3 regions of the Paenibacillus terrisolis genome follow, and region 3 is predicted to be linked to each of the others. Evidence: riboswitches for the same ligand, from Rfam matches in the RefSeq annotation. Region 3 holds a riboswitch; each other region holds the start of a gene.
What was found. Region 3 has a riboswitch for glycine ahead of gcvT (glycine cleavage system aminomethyltransferase GcvT). Riboswitches for the same ligand answer to the same signal wherever they lie in the genome.
Positions count from the first base shown of each region.

Region 1 (7,886 bases), on a different contig from region 3:
TCCGCTGTCATCAGCATCAGAGTTAAGAAATTCTCGGTGTCGGCATCGTGAAGCTCAAAATCCGACGTAGCCCGCCATAACGCCTTACCGTCCGGAATTTCTTCGGAGTACGTAACGTCGACAAGGTTCGTCTTTTGCCACATGCTTCTCCACCAGCCTGCGCTATGCCATGCATACATCTCCGGTTCCCAATGCGGGGCGAGCCCCTCCGGCAAGCCTTCCGTGAATTCCCGTGTCAGCCCGGGGCAGACAATCCCGTACTGGCCACCTTGTTTGGCCAATCTTGCGTAATGGTCGCCAAGGTAACACTCATCGGTTCCGAAATAGTGGTAAGCATCAATGCTGATCACCGCATCAAAAAATCCGCTTGCATAGGGCAAGCTATGCGCTTCAGCCTGGATCGGGAAGACCCGATCACTGACCCCCGCTTTCACAAAGCGCTTATAGTTATCGCTTGCGCTAAACCATAGGTCATTGGCAAAAATCTGGACTCCATATTCCTTGGCCAGGACAATGGAAGTGAAACCTGCGCCGCAGCCCATATCCAGAACGCGCATTCCGGGTGCGAGCTTCATTTTTTCGCACAGCAGCTCAAGAAGGCAAAGGGCGTCCGGGCCCATAATATATTTGCTGTTCGTTTGTTCTTCATAATCTTCGATTAACTCTTGAATCAAGTCTTTGTATTTTTCTTTAAAACGATATGTTTTCATGGTTCATTCTCCCTTTTTTGTAATCCCTGTAAAGGCCATTACAGAAAAGAGCATAAGGGCTGAGTCTTTAATCGTTTATGCCCTTTACAGGGTTATTTAAAACTCACCTTTCTAATCGGCACAATGCTCTTCATAAAAACACTTCCTTTCTCTGGAATGTAATTAATTGTAATTCACCCTATATAAGGGGTCAATGATCAAATTGTTTTTTAAAATTGCGGGCAGGAAAGTTCCCTTCGGGCAAGAATTCTTACAACAATTATCGGCATTGTTCTGAATTTCTAATGCTTCTATACTCAACTTATAAGCGAACGGCCGTTGCTTAACGTTACAAACGATGAGGTGACCAAAAAATGAAACCAACCCAAAAAGAACTGACAAACTGGGCTATCACACAAATACAGAAGAAATACAAAGACGATGTCGCTCTACTGATCGCAATCTCAGGGCATTCGTTGGAAGATGATTGCCACGGTGAGTGCTTTGACTATTTTGTACCCGCAAATGAAAATGGAAATAAGCTGGCGCAGACCTTCATCATCGACGGTGTAGGACATGATCTGTATCCTCGTTCATGGCAACGCATCGAGAATATGGCGGATTTTAATGACGATTTCACATTCGGCTTAGGCGACGCCCAAATTTTGTATTCCCGGAGTGAAGAAGACAAGAATCATTTTATAGCCATGCAAGAAAAGCTGAAGGCCAACTTGCAAGATAAAGATTTCATGTTGAAAAAGGCTCTTGAGAAGCTGGATGCCGCTATGGAGATTTACCGTACTCTGATGTTTGAAGATTCGCTTTACAAGGTGAGGATGGCAGCGGGATTTATTGCCCGTTATCTTTCAATTGCCGTCGCTTGCATCAATGGAACCTACTTTAGACAGAGACTTGATTTGGAGACCTTGGAGCTGGCACAGATGAAAGAAATACCTGAAGATTTCATCACCTATTTCGATGCAATAGTCAAAGCAAAGACGGCCCCAGAATTGAAAAGTCTCAGCCATGAAATCATCAGCACAGCTCGAAAATTTATCGCGGCTCACAAACAGTCAAAGATTGGGGAAACACAATCAACCAACTTTGAGAACTTAGCAGGCTGGTATGAGGAAGGTTCTTTAATGTGGCGAAGAATCTATTATCACTGCGAGGCTCAAAATTACAAGAGAGTTTTCCCGGACGCTATTAACTTGCAGCACGAACTCAACATAATCAAAGAGGAATTTGGATTGCATGAAATGGATTTGCTCGGGAGTTTTGATGCCGAAAATCTCAGTGTTTTTAAACAAAGGGCACAGGATGTGGAGCAGTATATCATTTCCGAAATTGAAAATCATGGCGTTGTTCTGAATAAGTATGAAACGCTGGAGCAATTTTTGGCAAAGAATAGTTAGCGGGGTGCATTTGATGAAATACAGAAATGCATCAGAGATCCTTCCGGACGAACTTTTAAAAGAGGTTCAGAAATACGCTTCCGGTGAAACCCTATATATTCCAAGCAGCCTGGAGCGTAAAAAGTGGGGGAATGGTTCAGGGGCAAGAATGTTTTACAAACAGCGCAATGAAGAAATAAAGCTCAAATATTTCCATAAAACAACTATCGATGAACTTGCTGAGGAATACAGCCTTTCAGCAGAGACGATCAGGAAAATAGTTTACAAATAATTCGTATACGTTTGGCCAGCATCGTCAGATTCGTTTCTGATAGGATACTGGCTTTTTTCTTACTGATTTCGTTAATATCGCGATAAACTTCAGTTAAATTAAATATTTTAATATCCACTATTGAAGAATATAATATAAAAGAACTACTACATAAGAACTACTATATAAAGCTGTCGGATAAAAAGGAGATGTTTTGTGAACTTATCGGTATGGTATGATCTCTTTTTGTTCCTCCTGTTGTTTGCTTTATTTTTCTATGTTTTTGCTACCGTCAGGATTACCAACTTACGCAAAGTTTACTTCCTGTTTCATTTCTTCATGATGTTTTGGCCCTTGTGCCAATTTGCCACGGACGTTACGCAGGACTCGCAGCTGCAGCTGCTATATGTCACCATGTCTTTTGTCTCCCTCTCCATGCTCGGGAGCGGCTGGCTTCTGCTTACGATTTTTCTGACCGGCAATTCGGACGAGTTTGGCAACAAAACGCTTTTTCTGATGGTTGTACCCGCGGTTATCGCTGCGGCCGGCGTGATTATGAACCCACATCATAGTTTTGTCCGTCCGCTGGAGGGCGGCTACATACATAGAGCATACGGTCCATGGTTCTGGGTCATGATCGCCATATTGTTGAGCTACTTTTTTGCTTCTCTCTATTTTCTGTTTCGGGCGCTTCGTTGTTCCAAAACGTTATTGACGATTAAAAATCAAGTCAAGATCACGTTGTGGGGAATCTTCGTACTGACCGCATTTGCTTGCACCGACCTGCTTCTTAACGTTGTCCTGAGGAAATGGCTGCCTATCATTCCGGGGCTGACTTCCGTGGGGATTTTTCTTTCCGTTCTATTTTTCGCATATGTCATTAAGAGATACAATGTGTTCGATCTGGTCTCCATCGCTCATGAGGACATCATCAATACGATTCCGTATGGAATTCTTGTATTGGACGAGCATGAATCCATTGTTGAAGTCAACAAAGCCTTGCGGTTTTTGAAAGATCTGAATTTAGGCGACCATTTTGATATCGAGGAATTCCTTGGGTCCGTTCGTACGGCCGGCAGCAGCGGGAAGTTTCTGGACCAGTATAAGCATAAAGAGGATACATTTGCTCAAATCGAAATTATCGTCAAGCAAGAAACCGTGCGGCATTTTATCCTGCAAGCTTCGCCAATTGTTGATGCGAACCGGGTGCATATCGGCCGCATCATTACGTTTCAGGATGTTTCCCAGGAGCGGTATCTTGTTCAAGAAATGAATCGGCAGAATGAGCTTCTTCAGGAGCGAAACCGTTCACTGGACAGCATTCGCCACGAATTGTTCGAGGCCAATCAAAAACTGAAGGAAATGGCGCTTACGGATGGTTTGACGAACTGCTACAACCGTCATTATTTAACCCAGCATCTGACGCTTGAGGTTGAGGCAAATATTCGATATCGGACGCCGTTTTCGTTGATTCTCTTCGATATTGATTTCTTTAAAACGATCAATGACCGATATGGACATGTGATCGGAGATGAGGTCCTTTACAGCACCGCTCAAATCGTTAAGCAATCCATCCGCAGTTCTGATATTTTGGCCAGATACGGCGGGGAGGAGTTCATGATTTATCTTCCGGATACGGACCGCCAAACCGCGGAACAATTGGCGGAACAAGTAAGACGGTTGGTGGAATCGAATCTAATTGTAGTGGAACGTGAGGACGAGCCTATTGCGATTACAGTCAGCATGGGGGTTCTGACTATCGAGGATTTCGATGACCAGCCAGTGCCCGACAACCTGGACGGGTATTTAATCAGGCTCCTAGCGGAAGTGGACAGGGCGCTTTATCAAGCCAAGACCAACGGACGCAACCGGATCGAGCTTGCCGATTTTAGGCTGTCGCCTTTCTTTAGCCAACCACATACATTGAATTAAATGTATGGTTGCAAAAGGAGGACCGAGTCATTTGCACGCCTATCCGGAAGGACCCTATAACCACTGGGTCATGTTTATCAGTCCAAATCCAGTTACAAGCTTTAACCCGCAGACGACGGAGCCGCATATTGAAGAAGGGACGTTTGTCGGTCCGTTCTCAAGCGTAATCGGAGATGTTACCGTCAAAGCTAATACTTTTATCGCGCCGAATGTCAGCATCCGCGCCGACGAAGGCACGCCTTTTTATATCGGGGAAGGAAGCAACTTGCAGGACGGAGTCATTCTTCACGGCCTAAAAGACGGCAAAGTTCAGGTTAACGGGAGGCCGTATTCGATTTACATGGATCGTTCCGTCACTGCGGCGCATGGAGCGATTATTCATGGTCCCGTCTTTCTCGGGGAAGGGGTGTTCGTTGGATTTCACTCTCTCGTTTTCCAGGCCATCGTCGGAGAAGGGACTTATATTTCGAACGACGCCATGGTCACAGGAAAGATCGTCATCGGCGATAACCGGTTTGTTCCGCCGGGCGCGATTATCGACACGCAGCAGAAGGCCGATGAATTATCCCCCGTTCCGCCGGATGATAAAGCTTTCGCGAAAGAAGTTCAGCAAGTCAACCGCGAATTTTCGTCCAGCTATCCTCTTATGTTCGGACGGCACCGGTGCTCATGCGGACTTGCCTGCAATCACCTCTGAAGGGCCGCGTTCCATGAATTATTGTTGACAAAGCATGTGACAACGAGTAGTATTGAAAAAAATTAAAGTGACCGTCAACGTTAAAAATTAAATAATAAGCAAGCTATGATTGCTATGGGTCGTACTGTAGCAGGAGCAGCTTCTGGAGAGACCGCGGAGTTCCGCGGCGCCGAAGGGTTCACAATCTCAGGCAAAAGGACAGAAGAGTATTAAATATCTATTTGTTATACGTAACAAAACTTATTTATTATTCTGATGACCGAAGAGATTGGAGCGCATCCAATCTCTTTTTTATTGTCGTTTTTCCTTGTTCATTTTTTCACATAAAATCATAAATTTCGATTAAGGGGGAGTTGGGTTTGGCGCAGCAAGAATTAAAGAGAGATTTGGCAAACCGGCATGTTCAGCTCATTGCTATTGGCGGTACTATCGGGACCGGGTTGTTTTTGGGATCGGGCAAAGCGATATCGCTGGCGGGGCCGTCTATTATTTTCGCTTATCTCATCGTGGGGATCGCCGTCTTTTTTGTGATGCGGGCACTGGGAGAACTTTTGCTATCCAAAGCGGGATATCAATCTTTTACGGACATTGCCGAAGACTATCTTGGTCCGCGGGCCGCGTTTGTCACCGGATGGACCTATTGGTTTTGCTGGATTATGACGGCGATGGCCGATGTGATTGCCGTTGGGGTATACGTCAAATATTGGTTTGACATCCCGCAATGGATCCCTGCAATCGTCTGCTTGGTCATCTTATTGGCTCTCAATCTGCTCACCGTCAAGAACTTCGGAGAATTGGAGTTTTGGTTTGCCTTGATCAAGGTTGTGACGATTCTCGCGCTCATTGCCATTGGGGTCATCTTGCTGGTGATCGGATTCAAAACGGATGCGGGCGCGGTTTCCGTCAAGAATATTTGGGGCCACGGGGGATTGTTTCCAAACGGGATCTCGGGTTTCCTGCTTTCTTTCCAAATGGTCGTATTCGCTTATGTCGGTGTGGAATTGGTAGGCGTATCGGCGGCGGAAACCTCGAATCCGAAGAAAAACATCCCATCGGCGATCAACAAAATTCCGTTAAGAATTTTATTTTTCTACGTAGGCGCGTTGATCGCGTTGCTGTGCATCAACCCTTGGACCCAGCTTAACGCATCGGAAAGTCCTTTCGTTAAAACGTTCAGCTTGGTGGGAATTCCGATTGCCGCAGGTATTATCAACTTTGTCGTCTTGACTTCAGCCGCTTCCGCATGCAACAGCGGGATGTTTTCGACCAGCCGGATTCTTTATAATCTGGGCAAAAACAACCAGGCGCCGTCCCGTTTCGCGAAACTGAATAAAAATCATGTACCGAGCAGCGCGTTGTTGATATCCACGATTGTGCTGTCTGTGGGAGCTCTGCTGAGCAAGCTGATTCCGGAGCAAGCTTTCGGCATCGTGACCACCATCAGCGCCATTTGCTTCATTTGGGTCTGGGGCGTCGTGCTCGTCTGCCATTTGCGGTATAAGAAAACCAAGCCGGAATTACAGGCAAAATCAAAGTTTAAAGCGCCGTTTACGCCGTTTATCAATTATGTGGTCCTCGCGTTGTTTGCCGTCATTCTCGTAATTATGCTGTTCGCTGAGGAAACACGTCCGGCGTTATTGTTGACGCCTCTGTGGTTTATTCTGCTGTTTGCGCTGCATGCAGGCAGAAAAGGGAAGGAAAAGAGCGACAAAGTACCGGTACAGAATCAGCTGTGATCTAAATTGGAAAGGCACCCACCCAGGTGTCTTTCGATTATAATTTTATAAATGATACGATAAGTCTGCCGCGAATGCATCTTGATATCGGAACATATGTTTGGTAAAATATGTATGTTTCTGGAAATTTACAAAATTCTTGTGCGACGATATGGAGGTTAAAGCATGGAACTCGATCTTAATACTGCTTTTCGCATATTGGAAAGAGAAAAACTCCTTTATCTAGCAACATCGAACAATAAATATCCGGATAATTCAGTGGTTTGCTTTGCATATGATGAAAGCTTGCATTTTTATTTTGGAAGTTATTCCGATACTTCAAAATGCAGAAATATTGCAGTAAATCCGTATGTGGCAATATCTGTTGGAACATTGCAAATTCATGGGATTGCCAAGATGGTTCCATATGGCAGTATGGAGTATGGAAATAAGAGAGGAATTTATGATAAACGTTTTCCCCAATATGCTTCAGTATTTGAAAAGACGAACAACGAATTATATGAAATAAGTCCTCTGGTAGTTTGGAACTATAATCCATCGTTAGGAGAAATGAATAGAGATGAACTGATATTTGATTTAGAGTATTATCAATCAATTTCCCCTTATAAATTTCATAAATATGATGAGCGTTCATCGCACGATTCGTTATGATTTTAATCAAGGTTAAAAGGATTATTCATAGAATTGCGTGGGTCATTATTTTGCCGGTTGTGTTATATGCTATCCAACATTTAGTCAACTTTCTTTCTAATGACTACCGGGGGCCGTCAGGATATTTTGTTACGGTTTTTTCCTTGCTGGGAATTGAAGAAGATATTGCTCGATTCATTTTATGGTATATCTTTCAGGTTGCCGTAACTTTCATTGGTTATAAGCTGGTTTTCAAAAAGACGCTTAAGGAATTAGGGTTTAATCTTCAAAATTTAAAAATGGGCATTAGGTACATCTCCTTTTTTTTAATAGCGTTCCCTATCGCTGTGGCCATTTCATGGTTCGCTATTTACAAATGGATCGGAATTGATGCTTTAACAGCAGGAGTGTCAAACGAGTCGATTTTTCATGCCGTTCAGGATATTCTTGCATATGGTTTATTGCCGGGCGTAGGTGAAGAACCCTTATTTAGAGTTTTTGTGATTCAGTTTCTGCTTCTCACAGCGTTTAAGGACA
Region 1 covers NZ_JBKFGG010000022.1:56,910-64,795, forward strand. The annotation lists gene ACI48K_RS17615 (SAM-dependent methyltransferase) at 1-710, opposite strand, end outside; gene ACI48K_RS17620 (hypothetical protein) at 1,064-2,104, shown strand; gene ACI48K_RS17625 (CD3324 family protein) at 2,118-2,375, shown strand; gene ACI48K_RS17630 (histidine kinase N-terminal 7TM domain-containing diguanylate cyclase) at 2,571-4,286, shown strand; gene ACI48K_RS17635 (LbetaH domain-containing protein) at 4,318-4,983, shown strand; glycine riboswitch at 5,116-5,195, shown strand; gene ACI48K_RS17640 (amino acid permease) at 5,343-6,719, shown strand; gene ACI48K_RS17645 (pyridoxamine 5'-phosphate oxidase family protein) at 6,885-7,370, shown strand; gene ACI48K_RS17650 (CPBP family intramembrane glutamic endopeptidase) at 7,430-7,886, shown strand, end outside.
Region 1: it holds a riboswitch for glycine, as region 3 does, so the genes downstream of both, ACI48K_RS17640 (amino acid permease) here and gcvT (glycine cleavage system aminomethyltransferase GcvT) in region 3, are expected to answer to the same signal.

Region 2 (7,886 bases), on a different contig from region 3:
TAGCAGCCCAATCTGACATCCCCGTGTCCGAAAAATAACGGTATTGACACATTTCCTCACATGACCGGCAAAAATACGGAAAACACCGAACCTTCACCGATTTTAGAGTTCACCTTGATGTACCCGCCCTGGGCGGCAACAATCTCCCGGGCCAAAAACAAGCCAATGCCGACCCCTTCGTATTTCGCCGCGCGTTGACTCCGATAAAACCGTTTGAAGATGTAATTCCACTCCGCTTCCCCGATCCCGATGCCCGCATCGGTCACATCAACGCGAACGAACATCTCTCCCGCCTGAGCCGAAACGCGGACGCTACCGCCGGGATCGCTATACTTCACCGCGTTTTCCAACAGGTTAAAAAATACCTCGGCCGTCCACTTCGGGTCATGTTTCGCGGAGATGCCCGAGTCGCAAGAAATCTCGATACCGATGCCCTTCCGGTCGGCTTCCGCGAAAACCTGCGAGACCGCTTGCGTAACCGTCCCGATCACTGGAGAAGGCAAAGGCTCCAGCGAGATGATCCCCGTTTCCAGCCGCGACATTTTGACCAAAGAGCCGATCAGCCAGTCCAGCTTCGCTGAATGGGACTTAATATGGGCCGCGTAGTCTCGGGCTGTCTCGTCCAAATCCGGAATTTCCTCCAGCAGTTCGCTGTACAACGAAATGCCGGAAAGCGGCGTTTTCGTCTGATGAGATATGTCCGAGATCAGCGACTTGATTTTACCGCGGTCCATCTCCATTTGCCGCTCGCGCGTTTGGGCCAGATCGACATAGCGAAATACCTTGTTCTCCAGCGCGGAAAGATTCGTCTCCGCATAGCCGGTCATGCGCTGCCGTCCCGCCATTGCCGCATCAACGATATCGTCCACGGCGCGGATGACACTGGATACCTTCGCTTTCAGCGTCCAGATAAAAGCTCCGCCCAGTATAAGCAGCGAGGCGCCCAAGGCAAAAGCAAGCATGACCAACATAGAGCCGTTCGCTTCGGACAAAAACCAGGCTGCTGCTGCGAATCCGCCAATCAGCAGGCACAAGAGCGCGCCGTAAACGGCATAAATTCGATTCAATCTGAATTCGTCGTTTTTCATCGCTTTGCTCCGTCTTCCTCCCAAACGTAACCCAAGCCATAGACGGTTTTGATGAATCCTGGCTTGGAGGGGTCATCCTCAATTTTGGCGCGCAGTCTCTTAATGGTCACGGTCAGGGCGTTCTCGTCGACAAACTCGGCATCCTGCAGCCATACGGCCTGCAGCAATTGATCCCGCGACAAAATTTGCCCCCGGTTCGTCACCAGCGTTTTGAGCAATTTTTGCTCGGTTCGGCTCAGCGTAATGTTCCGGCCCTGCTTGCGAAATTCCATTTTGCCGAAATCAAACGCCAGCGGGCCGATAATCCGCTTGTCCTCCAGATGAGACTCGCTGCGGCGCAGCACGGCCATCACCCGGGAACGCAGCACCATCAAGCTGAACGGCTTGGTGATGTAATCATCTCCTCCCAGCTCGAAGCCCGTGACAATATCCGACTCCATGTCATTGGCCGTCAGAAAAATGACCGGCACCCGGGAGACACGCCTGATTTTCTCGCAAAAGTCGAGACCGCTCCCGTCCGGAAGGTTTACGTCAAGCACGATCAAATCGACATCCCCCGCGGCAAACCGCTCCTCCGCGGCGGCCATATCATAAGCCTGCTCCATTTTGATCCCGTCCTGGGCCAGCGTAAGAGCAATGCCTTTATTGAGGCTTATATCATCTTCAACAATAAGAATGGTAGTCATGATGGCGCAGCCAACCTTCTTTCCGACCTGTAATCGGGATAATTATACACAATTGGGAAGGAAATAGAGTAGGAAATAAGTTGGACTTAAATAAGTTTGAACTTTATGATCGCCTGTGCAGGCAGCCGTGTGAAATGCTCTTCCGATCGCTGTTGTTCCCTGATTTCTTTGATTAAGTAAATTCAAATAGGGTAGAAATCCGGTCACAAAGGCGAGCGCTTCGCTTCTGCCAGAGCATTTCACACTCTTGCCGAGTGGGCTTTCTTTAGTCCAACTTATTTAGAAGAGTGATCCGGGAATTTCGGCGAACGCTTCGCCTTGGACGAAACATCTCGCACACTTTCCTAGCAGGCTTCACATTTGTTCCACTTATTTTTTGAAAGCGCGCAAAAAAAGCCGCCGAAGCTTTCTCGGCAGCTCGAATTTAATTTGTTCAATAATTAGGCTCAGCCTAGAAATCAGACTCGACGACTGATCAATGAAGAAGCGTCGTCCTGTTTCGTCTAACGAACTGTAGCGCACTTATTTGCCTCCAAAGGCAGAAATTTAAGTTCTAACGGACCCAGGAAGCCTTATTTGTCCCAAAACAGCCCCAAATGCGCGTTTTGAGGTCAAATAAGGACTGTGCGGTCCGTTACATTCCTAAAGTACACGATTTCACCGAAATAACGGCATTTCGATTCGTTAGAAGGTTGACGTTCGCTGCATCTTCCAGTTAAGCACCACTTTCGGATTGGGCCATTATTCACGAATCCTATTTCTTGCGGTCCCGCAGCTCTTTCATGATTTTGCGGCCCGTTGGCGTTTGGGCCAGGCCGCCTTGAGCGGTCTCCCGATGCTGGCTTGGCATCGCCGAGCCTACCTCGAGCATCACGTCGATCACTTCGTCGGACGGGATCGCGCTGCGCACGCCGGCGAGCGCCATATCGGACGCCGCGAGCGCGTTAACTGCACCGAAGCCGTTGCGTACGATGCACGGAATTTCAACCAAACCGCCGACCGGATCGCAGATCAAGCCCAGCGTGTTCTTGAGGGCCAGCCCGACCGCATGCACGGCCTGCTCCGGCGTTCCTCCGCGCAGCTCGACCATCGCTCCGGCGGCCATGCCGATCGCAGAACCGATTTCCGCCTGGCAGCCCCCTTCCGCTCCGGAGATAAACGAATTGTTGGCGATGACGTACCCGATCGCTCCCGCGCAAAACAGCCCGCGCACCAGATATTCGTCGTCCCAGCCAAACCGTTCCTGCGCGCTGACGAACACCCCCGGAATGATGCCGCAAGAGCCGGCCGTTGGCGTAGCTACGATACGGCCCATCGAAGCGTTGACCTCTGAGACGGCCAGCGCGTAAGCCATGGCCTGACAAGCGATATCGCCCGCCGATGGCTCGCTGCTATGGCGATATTCCTCCACTTTTTTCGCATCGCCGCCCGTCAGTCCGCTCGTCGAGGTGATATTTTCGGTGAGCCCTTTATGCACGGCCGATTTCATGATTTGGTAATATTCCGTCATCGCGGCCATGATTTCCGCTTCCGATTGTCCGCTCTCCTCGGCTTGATCCTGCAGCATGATCCGCGAAATGGTTTTGTTCTCCTTGGCGCACAATTCAATGAGCTCCTGCAAATTGCGAAAACGCATGATGAACCGCTCCTTATGTCATTTTTATGGAAGTTCTTTGTCCGGTAATCCTTCGGAATTACGTCAGATTGATGGGAGAAACCCGGCTCACATGGGGCAGTGCCTCGATAGCTTCGATTAAATCCGCGGGGATGGCATTGTCCGCCTCGACCACCGTCAGCGCCTCGGCCGTTCTTCCTTTCCGGTCGGTAATAATATAGCCGATGTTCGCATTCCCTTTGCTGAACAAGGCCGTGATACCGGCCAGAACGCCCTGGCGGTCGGCATGGGCGATGACCAGCGTCGGCAATTCTCCCGAGCATTTGACTTCGAATCCGTTGATATTCCGGATGACAATGGTACCACCGCCTATGGAGGCTCCCGTCACTTCGATTTTCCGGCCGCCGGCCGACAGCGTAATTTTCACGGTATTCGGATGCACTCCCGGCGCCACTCCGGTTGAGAAGCGAATTTGCAAGCCCTCGGCCTCCGCCATGTCGATCGAAACGCGAATGCGCTCGTCATCCGTTTTGTAGTCCATGATGCCGCCAACGATGGCCAAATCCGTACCATGCCCTTTATAAGTTTCGGCAAAAGAACCATAAAAGCAAATATCCGCTTCTTGAGGCATCTCCCCCAGCAATTGCCGCGCAAAGCGTCCGATTCTGGCCGCCCCCGCCGTATGGGAGCTGGAAGGACCAATCATGGCCGGCCCGATAATGGAAAACACATTTTTAAATCTCATCTTTGATCTCTCCCGCTTGCTATTATTCCACAAATCGCTTTATTTCTTAAGTATTGCCACAACTCGCAGCCAAAGCGCCCTTTCGTAAGCAAAGAAAAGGACAGGAAAAGGCTCGCTGCCCTTTCTCTGTCCCCGTTACCTGAAAGTTTAATGCCCCGCCTATCCGGACATGTACCCCTTTGGTGGCTGAAACGCTCTCTCCAGAGTGGCGTCGGATCATGGTCCTTGTACCTGAGAGATTCATTGCCGATTTGCAGCATCGGCGGGTTTGCTCCTTCGGTGCCGCCCCGGGAAGGGACGGGCTCTCCCATGATCGTCATTCGCAAATGTAAGTTTGTCATAAATGTAAAATGAAAAAATGTTTATGTCAATATATCTGACACAGGTTTTTGTTCATTTCAACCCCGAAATTAGTATTTTCTTCCCATTTTCTTATGAAAATATGCGTATTTTTTATAAATTGCTACTTGTGCATATTTTTTTGCGATATTATACTGTCCATAACAAACCATTATTTACCTAAAATTAGGGATGCTGGAATTTACTTCTTGCATCATGTCAGCTTTCCTGAACATCATCGGAGATTTCCAACATGAACCATCGACCTTCCACTACATCTCGTTCTGACGAGCCACCTTTCATACCAACGATCTTCATCACTTCGAACCTCCGCCGGCCTTATCGGCATGACCGTCATCCGTTACTCAACATTCACTTATAAGATGTCAGAAACCTTCCCCCTGAAAGGAGGTGATTCGCGAACAAGCACAGCGATTCGAAATCTTCCCGTCGATTCGCCAAAACGTCCCCGGACTTACGAAAAGGTTTCCGGGTAACACCACAAGAGGATACGACAATAACCACAAAACCAAGTAAAGGGAGTGGAAAAGTTGATTAACCTCAAGGGATTCCGCAAACAATTTTCGCTAAGTATGGCCATCCTTCTGATGCTTACTACCGTGCCCACAGCCTTCGCCGCCGACAGCGCTGGCGCCTCAGGCAAAATCAACCTGAAAACCAGCTCCCCTCAATTGGCCGAGGCGAAAATCGACGCCAAACTGAACGCGCAGTTCAAACAGGATGATTACGTTACTTATCTCGTCAAGTTAAAAGAGCAAACCGACACCGAAGCGGTGTCCAAACTGGCTCTGCAAAAAGCCGCTCTGCAAAAAGCCACTCCTTCGGCCGCCAAACTTTCGGCGCGGACTTCGGTAGTCAGCGCGCTGCGCGAGACAGCGTCACGCACACAATTCTCTCTGGACAGCTTCCTGCAAAAAGCGCAAAAAGCCGGCGAGGTAAAAGACTACAAAAGCTACTTTATCGTAAATGCCATGGCGGTGACAAGTACAAAAGATGTGCTGGAGCAAATCGCTTTACTGCCTGAGGTAGAAAAAATTCTGCCGAACGAAGAGCGGTTCCTGCAAAAAGTAGAGGTAGACAAATCCGCGGCTTCACCTTCGACAGCAGCACCGGCTGTGGATACGCAGGCCAAAACGCCTGCCGCTCCGGCGGTAGAACCGGCAACCGGACCAGCCGTAGACAAGCCGGATGCAAAAGATTCGGCTGCAACAGCTCCCGGCGCAGTGAAACCAAGCAGCGTCGAGTGGAACATCGCTCAGATCAACGCGCCCGAAGTTTGGGCCAAGGGCATTGACGGTACCGGGATCGTGGTCGCCAACCTCGATACGGGCGTTGATTATACCCACCCGGCGCTTCGGCAAAAATGGCGCGGGCTGGACGCATCAGGAAATATCGTCGATCCCGAACTAAGCTGGTATGATCCGCATAGCCATGCGTCGCTGCCGACCGACTCCCATGGCCACGGTACGCACACCATGGGAACCATGGTCGGTTCGGAACCCGACGGCTCGAACCAAGTCGGGGTTGCGCCGGGGGCAAAGTGGATTGCGGTACGCATCTTCAACCCGTCGACGACCGACGCCATCATCCTTGATGGCGGGCAATGGCTGCTCGCGCCGGAGGATGAGGACGGCAACCTCCATCCGGAGCTTGCTCCCGATGTCGTCAACAACTCATGGGGCGGCGGTCCGGGCATCGACGAATGGTTCCGGCCGATCGTACAAGCTTGGCGGGCTGCGCAAATCTTCCCCGAATTCTCCGCAGGCAACGTAGATGAAGACAATCCCGGCGGTCCGGGCTCGGTAGCCAATCCGGCCAACTACCCGGAAGCTTTCGCTACGGGAGCCACGGACATCAACCGCAATCTGGCCGATTTCTCCTTGCTGGGTCCTTCCCCTTACGGCGAAATCAAGCCGGAGGTATCCGCGCCGGGCGTGAATATCCGTTCTTCCGTTCCGGGCGGGGTATACGAAGGCGGCTGGAACGGCACTTCGATGGCCGGCCCGCATACGACGGCGCTTGCCGCGCTCCTGTTGCAGGCCAACCATTCGCTGACCGTGGATCAGCTGGAAGAGATCATCACCCGCACGGCGACGCCGCGAACCGACAGCACTTATCCGGAATCGCCGAATAACGGCTACGGCTACGGCATTATCAACGCGCTCGACGCCGTCGGTTCCGTGCTTGAAGGAATCGGCACCGTATCCGGCAGGGTCGTGACGGCCGGGGACGATTTTGAAGAACCGGTTATTGAGCATACGCCTCCTACGGTGGTATACCAAGGCTTTGACGTGCCGCTCACCGCGCATGTTACCGACAATGTCGCCGTAACCAGCGTTGAGTTCTACGCCAAAGAAAAAGGCACCGGCCATTATTTGTATCTCCCGGCGACGCGCACCTCGGGAACAAGCAAAGACGGTATTTATGAAACGACCGTCCCGGCGTTCCTGCTTGGCACCGCGGGCCTTGAATATTACATCCGCGTCAATGATTACGGCAACAACGGATTCGACAGCGAGCCTTATTCCGTTACGGTTTCGGCCGGCGTACAGCCCGGTTATGAGCAGGATTTTGAAACCGATACGATCGGGTTCGTCACCGGAGGAACCGGCAGCGCGTGGACATGGGGAACTCCGGTCAGCGGGCCGGGAAGTGCTTATTCCGGTCAAAAGGCGTTCGCCACCAATCTGACCGGCACCTACGCCGCCAACTCCGCTTCGTATCTGGTTGCGCCGCCGATCGACTTGACGGATAGTCCAAACGGAGCGCTGCTTACCTTTAAGCATTGGTACGATCTGGAGAGCGTCCGCGACACCGGTACGGTATACATCGCTTCGGAAGGCAGCGATTACGCCTTTGTTCCGGTGGCGTCCTTTACGGGAACGAGCGGCGGATGGAAAACGCAGTATATCGACTTGCGTCCTTTTGCCGGACAGCAGGTATTTGTGCAGTTCGCTCTAGCTTCAGACGGTTCCGTTCAAAAAGCCGGCTGGTACATCGACGATATCTCGCTGCAAGCTCCCGACACCGTGGCCCCGGCGATCCCAACCGGTTTGACGGGGAACTTGGACTTTGTCGGCAGCGCCGTTTTGTCCTGGACTCCACCTGCAGATGAAGACCTGAAGCAATACACCGTATATCGTTCGGCGGTTTCCGGCTCTGGCTATGAAGCCATCGGAACGACGGCGGCCACGACCTATACGGATACCACAACCGTTTCCGGCACGACTTACTATTACACTGTGGCGGCTAACGATTACAGCGGCAATGAGAGCGCCAAATCGAACGAGGTCTCACTTACCGCTGTTCGTCCTACCGCGGTATACAGCGACAACTTCGACGGAACCGACGACAACGGATGGACTCATTCGGGAACTCAGGATGAATGGGAA
Region 2 covers NZ_JBKFGG010000001.1:298,298-306,183, forward strand. The annotation lists gene ACI48K_RS01390 (sensor histidine kinase) at 57-1,088, opposite strand; gene ACI48K_RS01395 (response regulator transcription factor) at 1,085-1,774, opposite strand; gene sdaAA (L-serine ammonia-lyase, iron-sulfur-dependent, subunit alpha) at 2,529-3,410, opposite strand; gene sdaAB (L-serine ammonia-lyase, iron-sulfur-dependent subunit beta) at 3,469-4,134, opposite strand; glycine riboswitch at 4,344-4,454, opposite strand; gene ACI48K_RS01410 (S8 family serine peptidase) at 5,025-7,886, shown strand, end outside.
Region 2: it holds a riboswitch for glycine, as region 3 does, so the genes downstream of both, sdaAB (L-serine ammonia-lyase, iron-sulfur-dependent subunit beta) here and gcvT (glycine cleavage system aminomethyltransferase GcvT) in region 3, are expected to answer to the same signal.

Region 3 (7,886 bases):
ATTAAAAAGGAGGTATGCAAAATGAGTGAAGTGCGGGAAAAGGCTATACTCGCCGGAGAAGTCGTCGCCATACTCAATCGGTTGACCGCCGAGCAGAAAAACACGGCCTTATTGGCTGCTGCGGGTGCGCTGGTCGAAAAAAGCGAAGAAATTCTCGCCGCAAACCGGGAGGATCTTCAGCGCGGACGCGAGAACGGAACATCCGCCTCCATGCTGGACCGGCTTGCGCTGAGCGAAGAGCGGATCAAAGGAATTGCCGAAGGACTTCGGTTAATCGCCGAACTGCCCGATCCGGTCGGAGAGCTCCTTGAGGAAATCGATCGGCCCAACGGGCTCCATATCGTCAAACGCAGAGTACCGCTGGGCGTAATCGGAATCATTTACGAAGCTCGTCCCAACGTGACGGTTGACGCCGCCGGCCTATGCCTCAAAACCGGAAATGCCGTCGTACTGCGAGGCGGTTCCTCCGCTCTGTCCTCCAACCGCAAAATCGTGGAGGTCATTCACGAGGCGCTGGATTCGACTTCAATGCCCCGCGACGCCGTGCAGCTGATCGAGGATCCAAGCCGCGATTCCGTCGATGAAATGCTTAAACTGAACGGACTGCTTGACGTATTGATTCCGCGCGGAGGCAGCTCCTTGATTCAAAACGTCGTGAAAAACGCCACCGTACCGGTTATCGAGACGGGAGCGGGCATTTGCCATACGTATCTTGACGCGTCCGCCGACCTGGAAATGTCTGCGGCAATTTCGCTGAATGCCAAGGTTCAACGGCCTTCGGTGTGCAATTCCATGGAAACGCTGCTGGTGCACCAAGACTTCGCCGTCCGGCATCTGGCCGATCTGGCGAACCGTTTCAAAGCCGCCGGCGTGGAATTGAGAGGCTGCGAAGCGGCAAAAGCGCTGATCCCTTGGGCCATTCCGGCGACCGATGAAGACTACGCTACGGAATATAACGATTACATTCTGAATATTAAAATCGTCCATAACGTCGACGAAGCTTTGACCCATATCCGTAGATTCGGAACAAAGCATTCGGAATGCATCGTGACGGAAGACCGAAGCAATGCCGAAAGATTTCTGCAGGATATCGACGCGGCCGCCGTGTACCACAACGCTTCGACCCGTTTTACGGACGGATTCGAATTCGGCTTTGGCGCCGAGATCGGCATCAGCACGCAGAAGCTCCATGCCCGAGGACCTATGGGATTGCCGGCATTAACTTCAACTAAATATATCATCCAAGGCAACGGACAAATCCGGAAATAAGAACAACAGGAGGCTATACCCATGAACTCAAATCCATCCGCAACACAAGGTTCCATCTGCTTTTACGGCGCGGGCTCCATGGCCGAAGCCATCGTCGGCGGGCTTATTCACAAAAATGTTGCAGCGCCCGAACAAATCGTTATGCTGAATCGCTCCAGCCGGGAACGGCTGGAGTATTTGTCCACGCGTTACGGTGTCATTACCGGAAACCGTGAAGAAGAAAAGCTTGGGCACCTGCAAAACGCTGCGATCATCGTCCTCGCCATGAAACCGAAGGATGCCGGCCAAACGCTCAAGGGGCTGGGACCTTTGCTTCGCGAAGGACAGCTGGTCGTTTCCGTCATCGCCGGAATATCGATCGATACCTTGCAGGCCCTGCTCGGCGTCAAAGCGCCGGTAGCCCGGACCATGCCCAACACATCCAGTTCGATCGGCCTCGGTGCAACCGGGGTTGCTTTTTCGGACGAGGTATCGGAGGAGCAGATATCCCGGGTGATGTCCATATTTGAAGCCGTTGGAACGGTTAGCGTCATCCCTGAGGAAAAAATGGAAATATTAACGGCTGTATCCGGGAGTGGTCCCGCATATATTTATTATATGATGGAAGCCATGATCGCCACGGGCATCGAAGGCGGCCTGACGCCGGAGCATGCCCGGGAGTTGACTGTGCAAACGGTGCTTGGCGCGGCCTCGATGATGGCGCAAACCGGCGAAGAACCGGCCAAGCTGCGCGCCGACATCACGTCGCCGAACGGCTCGACGCAAGCTGCCATCGAAGTGCTGGACGCCGGAGGATTTTCGGATAACGTCCGCTCCGCGATGATCCGCTGCGCCGAGCGCGCCCGTGAAATGGGCGAAGCCGTGAAAGAGGTTTTGCTGTAAGCTGGCTCAAACTATCCGAAAAGGAGGACGCCCTGCGTGGAATTTGCCAAGATCCCATGGGAAGAGAAGCTCGCCGCACTTGCCGATCTCCGCAGCGTGAAGGAGCAATTTGCCGCTCGCGGCTGGTTTCCCGGCGGCAGCGGAAATTTGTCCGTTCGCGTCGGCGGTTTCAAGCCGGACGTTTTCCATTTCGCCGTTTCATCCGGCGGCAGCGTTACACACAAGCAGGGATATCCGTCCATTCCGATCGCTAACGAGGCGGATTTCCTGTTCGTTGACGCTTCGGGTGTTCCGTGCGAGAAGACCGGCCTTGGCTGCCCCGCCGAAACCCAGGTCCACGCGAAAATATACCGCATGACCGGATGCGGCGCAATTTGTCACGTACATACCGTGTTCAACAACGTGCTCAGCGAGCGCTACGGGGACCTGGGATATGTTCCCCTCCAAGGCATTGAGCAAATCAAAGAACTGGGAATATGGGAAAAAGATGCGGCGCACCGCATCCCGATTTTACCCAATCATGACGATATTTCCTATACTGCGAAGCAGATTCCCGCCGCCCTCAATCCGGACGTGCCCGGCCTGCTTTTGCAGGGACACGGCATCTTCGTCTGGGGAGGGAACGCCTCGGAAGCGGCACGCCGCCTGGAGTCTTTTGAATTCATTTTTGAGGTGATGTATCGGTCCCTGCTGCTCCCGGGGAGAAACTGAACCGTATCGGTTATTACATCATTTTTGGAGCGCGTTGAACTTGGATGAAATCCATCCTTATTTTTCCAGAAACTCCTCGTACCCTTTGGCATCCAGCAATTTGGAGAAAGCCGCTTCCGGCGGTTCGGCGAGGCGAATGCGCACCATCCAGCCGCCCTCGTACGGTTCGTCGTTCACGAGCTCCGGAGCGGATTCCAGCTCTCCATTCACTTCCAGCACGGTTCCGCTAACAGGCGTAAACAAATCGGCCACCGTTTTAACGGATTCGATGGTTCCGATCCCGTCCTGGGCTTCCACTTCCTGCCCTGCGTCCGGAAGCTCCACAAACACGATGTCTCCGAGACGATGCTGGGCAAAATCCGTGATGCCGATTTTTACCGTTCCGTCCCCTAGATCATGCACCCATTCATGCTCATCGCTGTACCAAAATTGATCCTTGATCTCATTTGCCACCGTACTTCCTCCTCATTTCCAAATCTTCACGTTCAGATTATTCCAAATCTATCATGCATGTCAATATAATTAACATAATTAATATGAACGGCCCAATGTAAACGCTATCCTTATGCTTATTCCGAAATAATAAAAATTTTTATGATAACTTTATTGACACAAGGCCTGGTTTTAGGTATTAATGGATGTGTAATCAGCGGTTGAGGGCAGAAGGAGAGATTACGGTATCGGCCGCAGCCGATACGCAAGTAACGCCGAAGGAGCAAGCCGTCTTATTGGCGGTGAATCTCTCAGGCAAAAGGACTTCTGCCGGACGCATCTCTGGAGAGAATCCGTGTGAATAACCGGCGGATCACCCAAGGGGATACCTGCAATTGCGGATTCGGTTGCCATACTGGCGGCCATGCCAAGACGCGTGCAGGGTAACTCTCAGGTACAAAGGACAGAGCCGAAGCAAATCCGCATGCCTTCTTTTTGGCTTATGGGGCATGAGATTTCTTTGGCCTGTTTTTTTATGCTCAAAAATCGAAAATACGGCCGATTCAAGGCTCATTTGAGGTGATGATGATGACCGATCTGCTCAGAACGCCGCTTTATGAAACGTACGCTAAATACCCGGATGCAAGATGCATTGATTTTGGCGGTTGGGAGCTGCCGGTGCAGTTCAGCGGGATTCAAAAAGAACACGAAGCGGTCCGAGAGCGCGCGGGATTGTTCGACGTTTCGCATATGGGGGAATTTTGGGCCGAAGGCCCGGAAGCCGAAAGCTTTCTGCAAAAAATGACGACCAACGACGTAACGGCGTTGGAACCCGGCAAAGCCCAGTATACGCTGATGTGCTATCCTGACGGCGGCGTTGTGGACGATTTGCTTGTTTACAAACTGGCCGAAAACAAGTTCATGCTGGTCGTGAATGCCTCGAATATCGGCAAAGACTGGGATTGGCTGCAGCGGCACCTCCCCTCTTCCGGCGTGACCTTGCGCAATGCATCCGATGCCACGGCACTGCTCGCGCTGCAGGGCCCCCTGGCTCTGCAAATCCTGTCCTCGGTTTATGAAGGAGCGGCAGAACTTGCGAGCATTGGCCCCTTCCGTTTTCTGCCCGAGGCGAATGTAGGCGGCATCAAGGTGCTGCTGTCACGCACCGGCTATACCGGCGAAGATGGTTTTGAACTGTACGCGGCTGCAACCGATGCCCCTGCGTTATGGGATATCGTGATGCGGGCCGGGGAGCCCATGGGTTTGATTCCGGTGGGGCTCGGCGCGAGAGACACATTGCGTTTCGAAGCCTGCCTTCCGCTGTACGGACAGGAGCTGTCGAAGTCGATTTCCCCGCTGGAAGCCGGCGTAACCCGGTTCGTGAAGCTGAACAAAGGATATTTTCTAGGGCGCGAGGCGCTTGAAGCGCAGCGGCAAAACGGTATTCCCCGCCGTCTGGTCGGACTTGAGCTGATCGATCGCGGCATTCCCCGCACCCATTATCCGGTGTTTGCGCCCCATGGGGAGTCCCCGATTGGAGAAGTGACAACCGGAACCCAATCGCCGACGCAAAAACGAAATCTGGGGCTTGCGCTCGTAGACAGCGCGTATGCCGCAATCGATACGCCGCTGGAAGTGGAAATCCGCGGCAAGCGCCTGCAGGCCAAGGTCGTGCCGATTCCTTTTTACCGCCGTCCTTCGGCTTCGCATTCCCCGTCCTCGAAAGGAGAGAACTAATCGATGAGCCATCGTTATTTGCCATTAACCGAACAAGACCGCCGCGAAATGCTGGACGTGATCGGCGTGGAATCCGTGGAGGAGCTGTTTAGGGATATTCCCGAAAGGGTTCGCTTTCAGGGTGAGTTGCCGCTTTCCTCGCAGTTGGACGAATATGCGCTGACCCGGCATATGAGCGCCCTGTCGGATAAAAACGCGGATACCGACCGCTATGTCAGCTTTCTTGGAGCCGGTATCTATGACCATCATATTCCTTCCGTCATTCAGCATGTCGTTTCCCGATCGGAATTTTATACGGCCTACACGCCCTATCAGCCAGAAATCAGCCAAGGCGAGCTGCAGGCCATTTTCGAATTCCAATCCTACATCTGCGAACTGACCGGCCTGAAGGTCGCCAACGCGAGCATGTACGACGGGGCAACCGCTCTGGCGGAAGCCGGCTCGCTGGCGGCCTCGGCAACACGCCGGAAACGGCTTGTCGTTTCGCGGACGGTGCATCCCGAGGCTCGGGAAGTACTGGCCACCTACGCTCACGGCCTTAACCTCGACATCGTCGAAGTGGGCTGGAAGAACGGCGTGACCGACCTCGAAGCGCTGGCAGTTGCCGTCACGGACGATACCGCGGCCGTTCTGGTGCAAAACCCCAATTTCTTCGGCTCGGTCGAAGACCTGCGCGAAGTCGCCGAGATCATCCACGCCCGCAAGGGGCTGCTGATCGTCAGCTCCAATCCGCTGTCGCTTGGCCTGTTGGAAGCGCCCGGCAAGCTTGGCGCAGACATCGTCGTCGGAGACGCCCAGCCGCTTGGCATCGCGCCTTCGTTCGGCGGACCGACCTGCGGATTTTTCGCCGTTTCCGAAGCCCATATGCGCCGGATTCCCGGACGGATCGTCGGACAAACGACCGACCGGAACGGCAAACGCGGCTTCGTGCTGACGCTGCAGGCGCGCGAGCAGCATATCCGCCGGGAAAAAGCGACCTCCAACATCTGCTCCAATCAGGCTTTGCTCGCTCTGGCCGCCTCCGTCTACATGTCGGTGATGGGCAAGCAAGGCATGGCCGAGGTAGCGGAGCTCAACCTGCAAAAAAGCCGCTACGCCAAGGAACGCTTAAGCTCGATTCCCGGAGTCGGCGCGGCTTTCACCGCGCCAACCTTTAACGAATTTGCCATCAAGCTCCCGGACGGAGCCGATCCGGAACGGCTGCAGCAACAGCTGCTGGATGCCGGATTCATCGGAGGCTATGATCTCGGCCGCAGCTATCCCGAGCTGGCCGGGCACATGCTGATCGCCGTCACGGAGAAGCGCAGCAAAGCGGAAATCGACCAATTTGCCAGTGTATTGGAGGAGTTGCTATGACTGAAATCAAGGGAAAAGAACAGGATAAAGCGCTCATTTTCGAACTCAGCCGCCCCGGACGGATCGCCTATTCCCTGCCGGAATGCGATGTGCCGGCAGTAGCGAAGGAGGAGCTGATTCCCGCCGGAATGCTCCGCAGCGAAGCGCCCGCCTTTCCGGAAGTGTACGAAGTCGACGTGATCCGGCATTACACGGAATTGTCCCGCCGCAACTTCGGTGTGGACAACGGATTTTATCCGCTCGGCTCCTGCACGATGAAATATAATCCGAAAATCAACGAGGATGTGGCCCGTTACCCCGGATTCGCCAAAATCCATCCGTATCAGCCCGAGGCAAGCATCCAGGGCGCTTTGGAGCTGATGCACCGGCTGCAGCGCGACCTCGCGGGAATTACCGGCATGGATAAAGTCACCTTGCAGCCGGCGGCCGGAGCCCATGGTGAATGGACCGGACTCATGATGATCCGCGCTTATCATGAAAGCCGCGGCGAGCACCGGACCAAGGTCATCGTGCCGGATTCCTCGCACGGCACGAATCCGGCAAGTTCAGCCGTAGCCGGATTCGAGACGGTCACGATCCCCTCGACGGACCGCGGCCTGGTCGACCTCGCCGCACTGCGGGCCGCGGTCGGCGGCGATACGGCCGCGCTGATGCTCACCAATCCGAATACGCTCGGATTGTTTGAAGAACAGATCGCGGAAATCGCCGCGATCGTACATGAAGCCGGCGGCCTGCTGTACTACGATGGCGCCAATTCCAACGCCATCATGGGAATTACGCGTCCCGGCGATATGGGGTTTGACGTCGTGCATCTTAATCTGCACAAAACGATGAGTACCCCGCACGGAGGCGGCGGACCCGGCGCCGGACCGGTTGGGGTCAAGAAGCTGCTCACCCCCTTCCTGCCCGAACCGATTGTAGTGAAGGATGAGGACACCGGCCGCTATTCGTTTGGCTCCGGCAGCGGCACCGGGCATTCGGAAAGCTCGATTGGCCGGGTCAAAGCGTTTTACGGCAATTTTGGCATCCTTGTGCGCGCCTACGCCTACATCCGCAGTTACGGTCCCGAAGGACTGCGCGAAGTATCGGAGAACGCGGTGCTGAACGCGAATTATATGATGCACCGCCTCGCCCCTTATTACCGTATCCCTTATCCCGGCGTATGCAAGCACGAATTCGTGATGTCCGGTACCGGCCTTGCGGAATACGGCATTCGTACGCTGGACGTCGCCAAAAGGCTGCTGGATTTCGGGTACCATCCGCCGACCATCTACTTCCCGCTGAATGTGGAGGAAGCGATTATGATCGAGCCGACGGAAACGGAAAGCAAAGAAACGCTTGACGGCTTCATCGACGTCATGATCGCCATCGCCAAGGAAGCCGAAGTAAGTCCGGATCTCCTGCATAATGCACCGTACGGCACGGCGGTGACGCGCCTCGACGAAACCGGAGCCGCCCGGAAACCGGTGCTCAATTGCACCTGCTGAGCATTAACCGCA
Region 3 covers NZ_JBKFGG010000012.1:73,459-81,344, reverse strand. The annotation lists gene ACI48K_RS12575 (glutamate-5-semialdehyde dehydrogenase) at 22-1,269, shown strand; gene proC (pyrroline-5-carboxylate reductase) at 1,291-2,151, shown strand; gene mtnB (methylthioribulose 1-phosphate dehydratase) at 2,188-2,862, shown strand; gene gcvH (glycine cleavage system protein GcvH) at 2,920-3,315, opposite strand; glycine riboswitch at 3,516-3,631, shown strand; glycine riboswitch at 3,635-3,763, shown strand; gene gcvT (glycine cleavage system aminomethyltransferase GcvT) at 3,883-5,031, shown strand; gene gcvPA (aminomethyl-transferring glycine dehydrogenase subunit GcvPA) at 5,035-6,387, shown strand; gene gcvPB (aminomethyl-transferring glycine dehydrogenase subunit GcvPB) at 6,384-7,874, shown strand.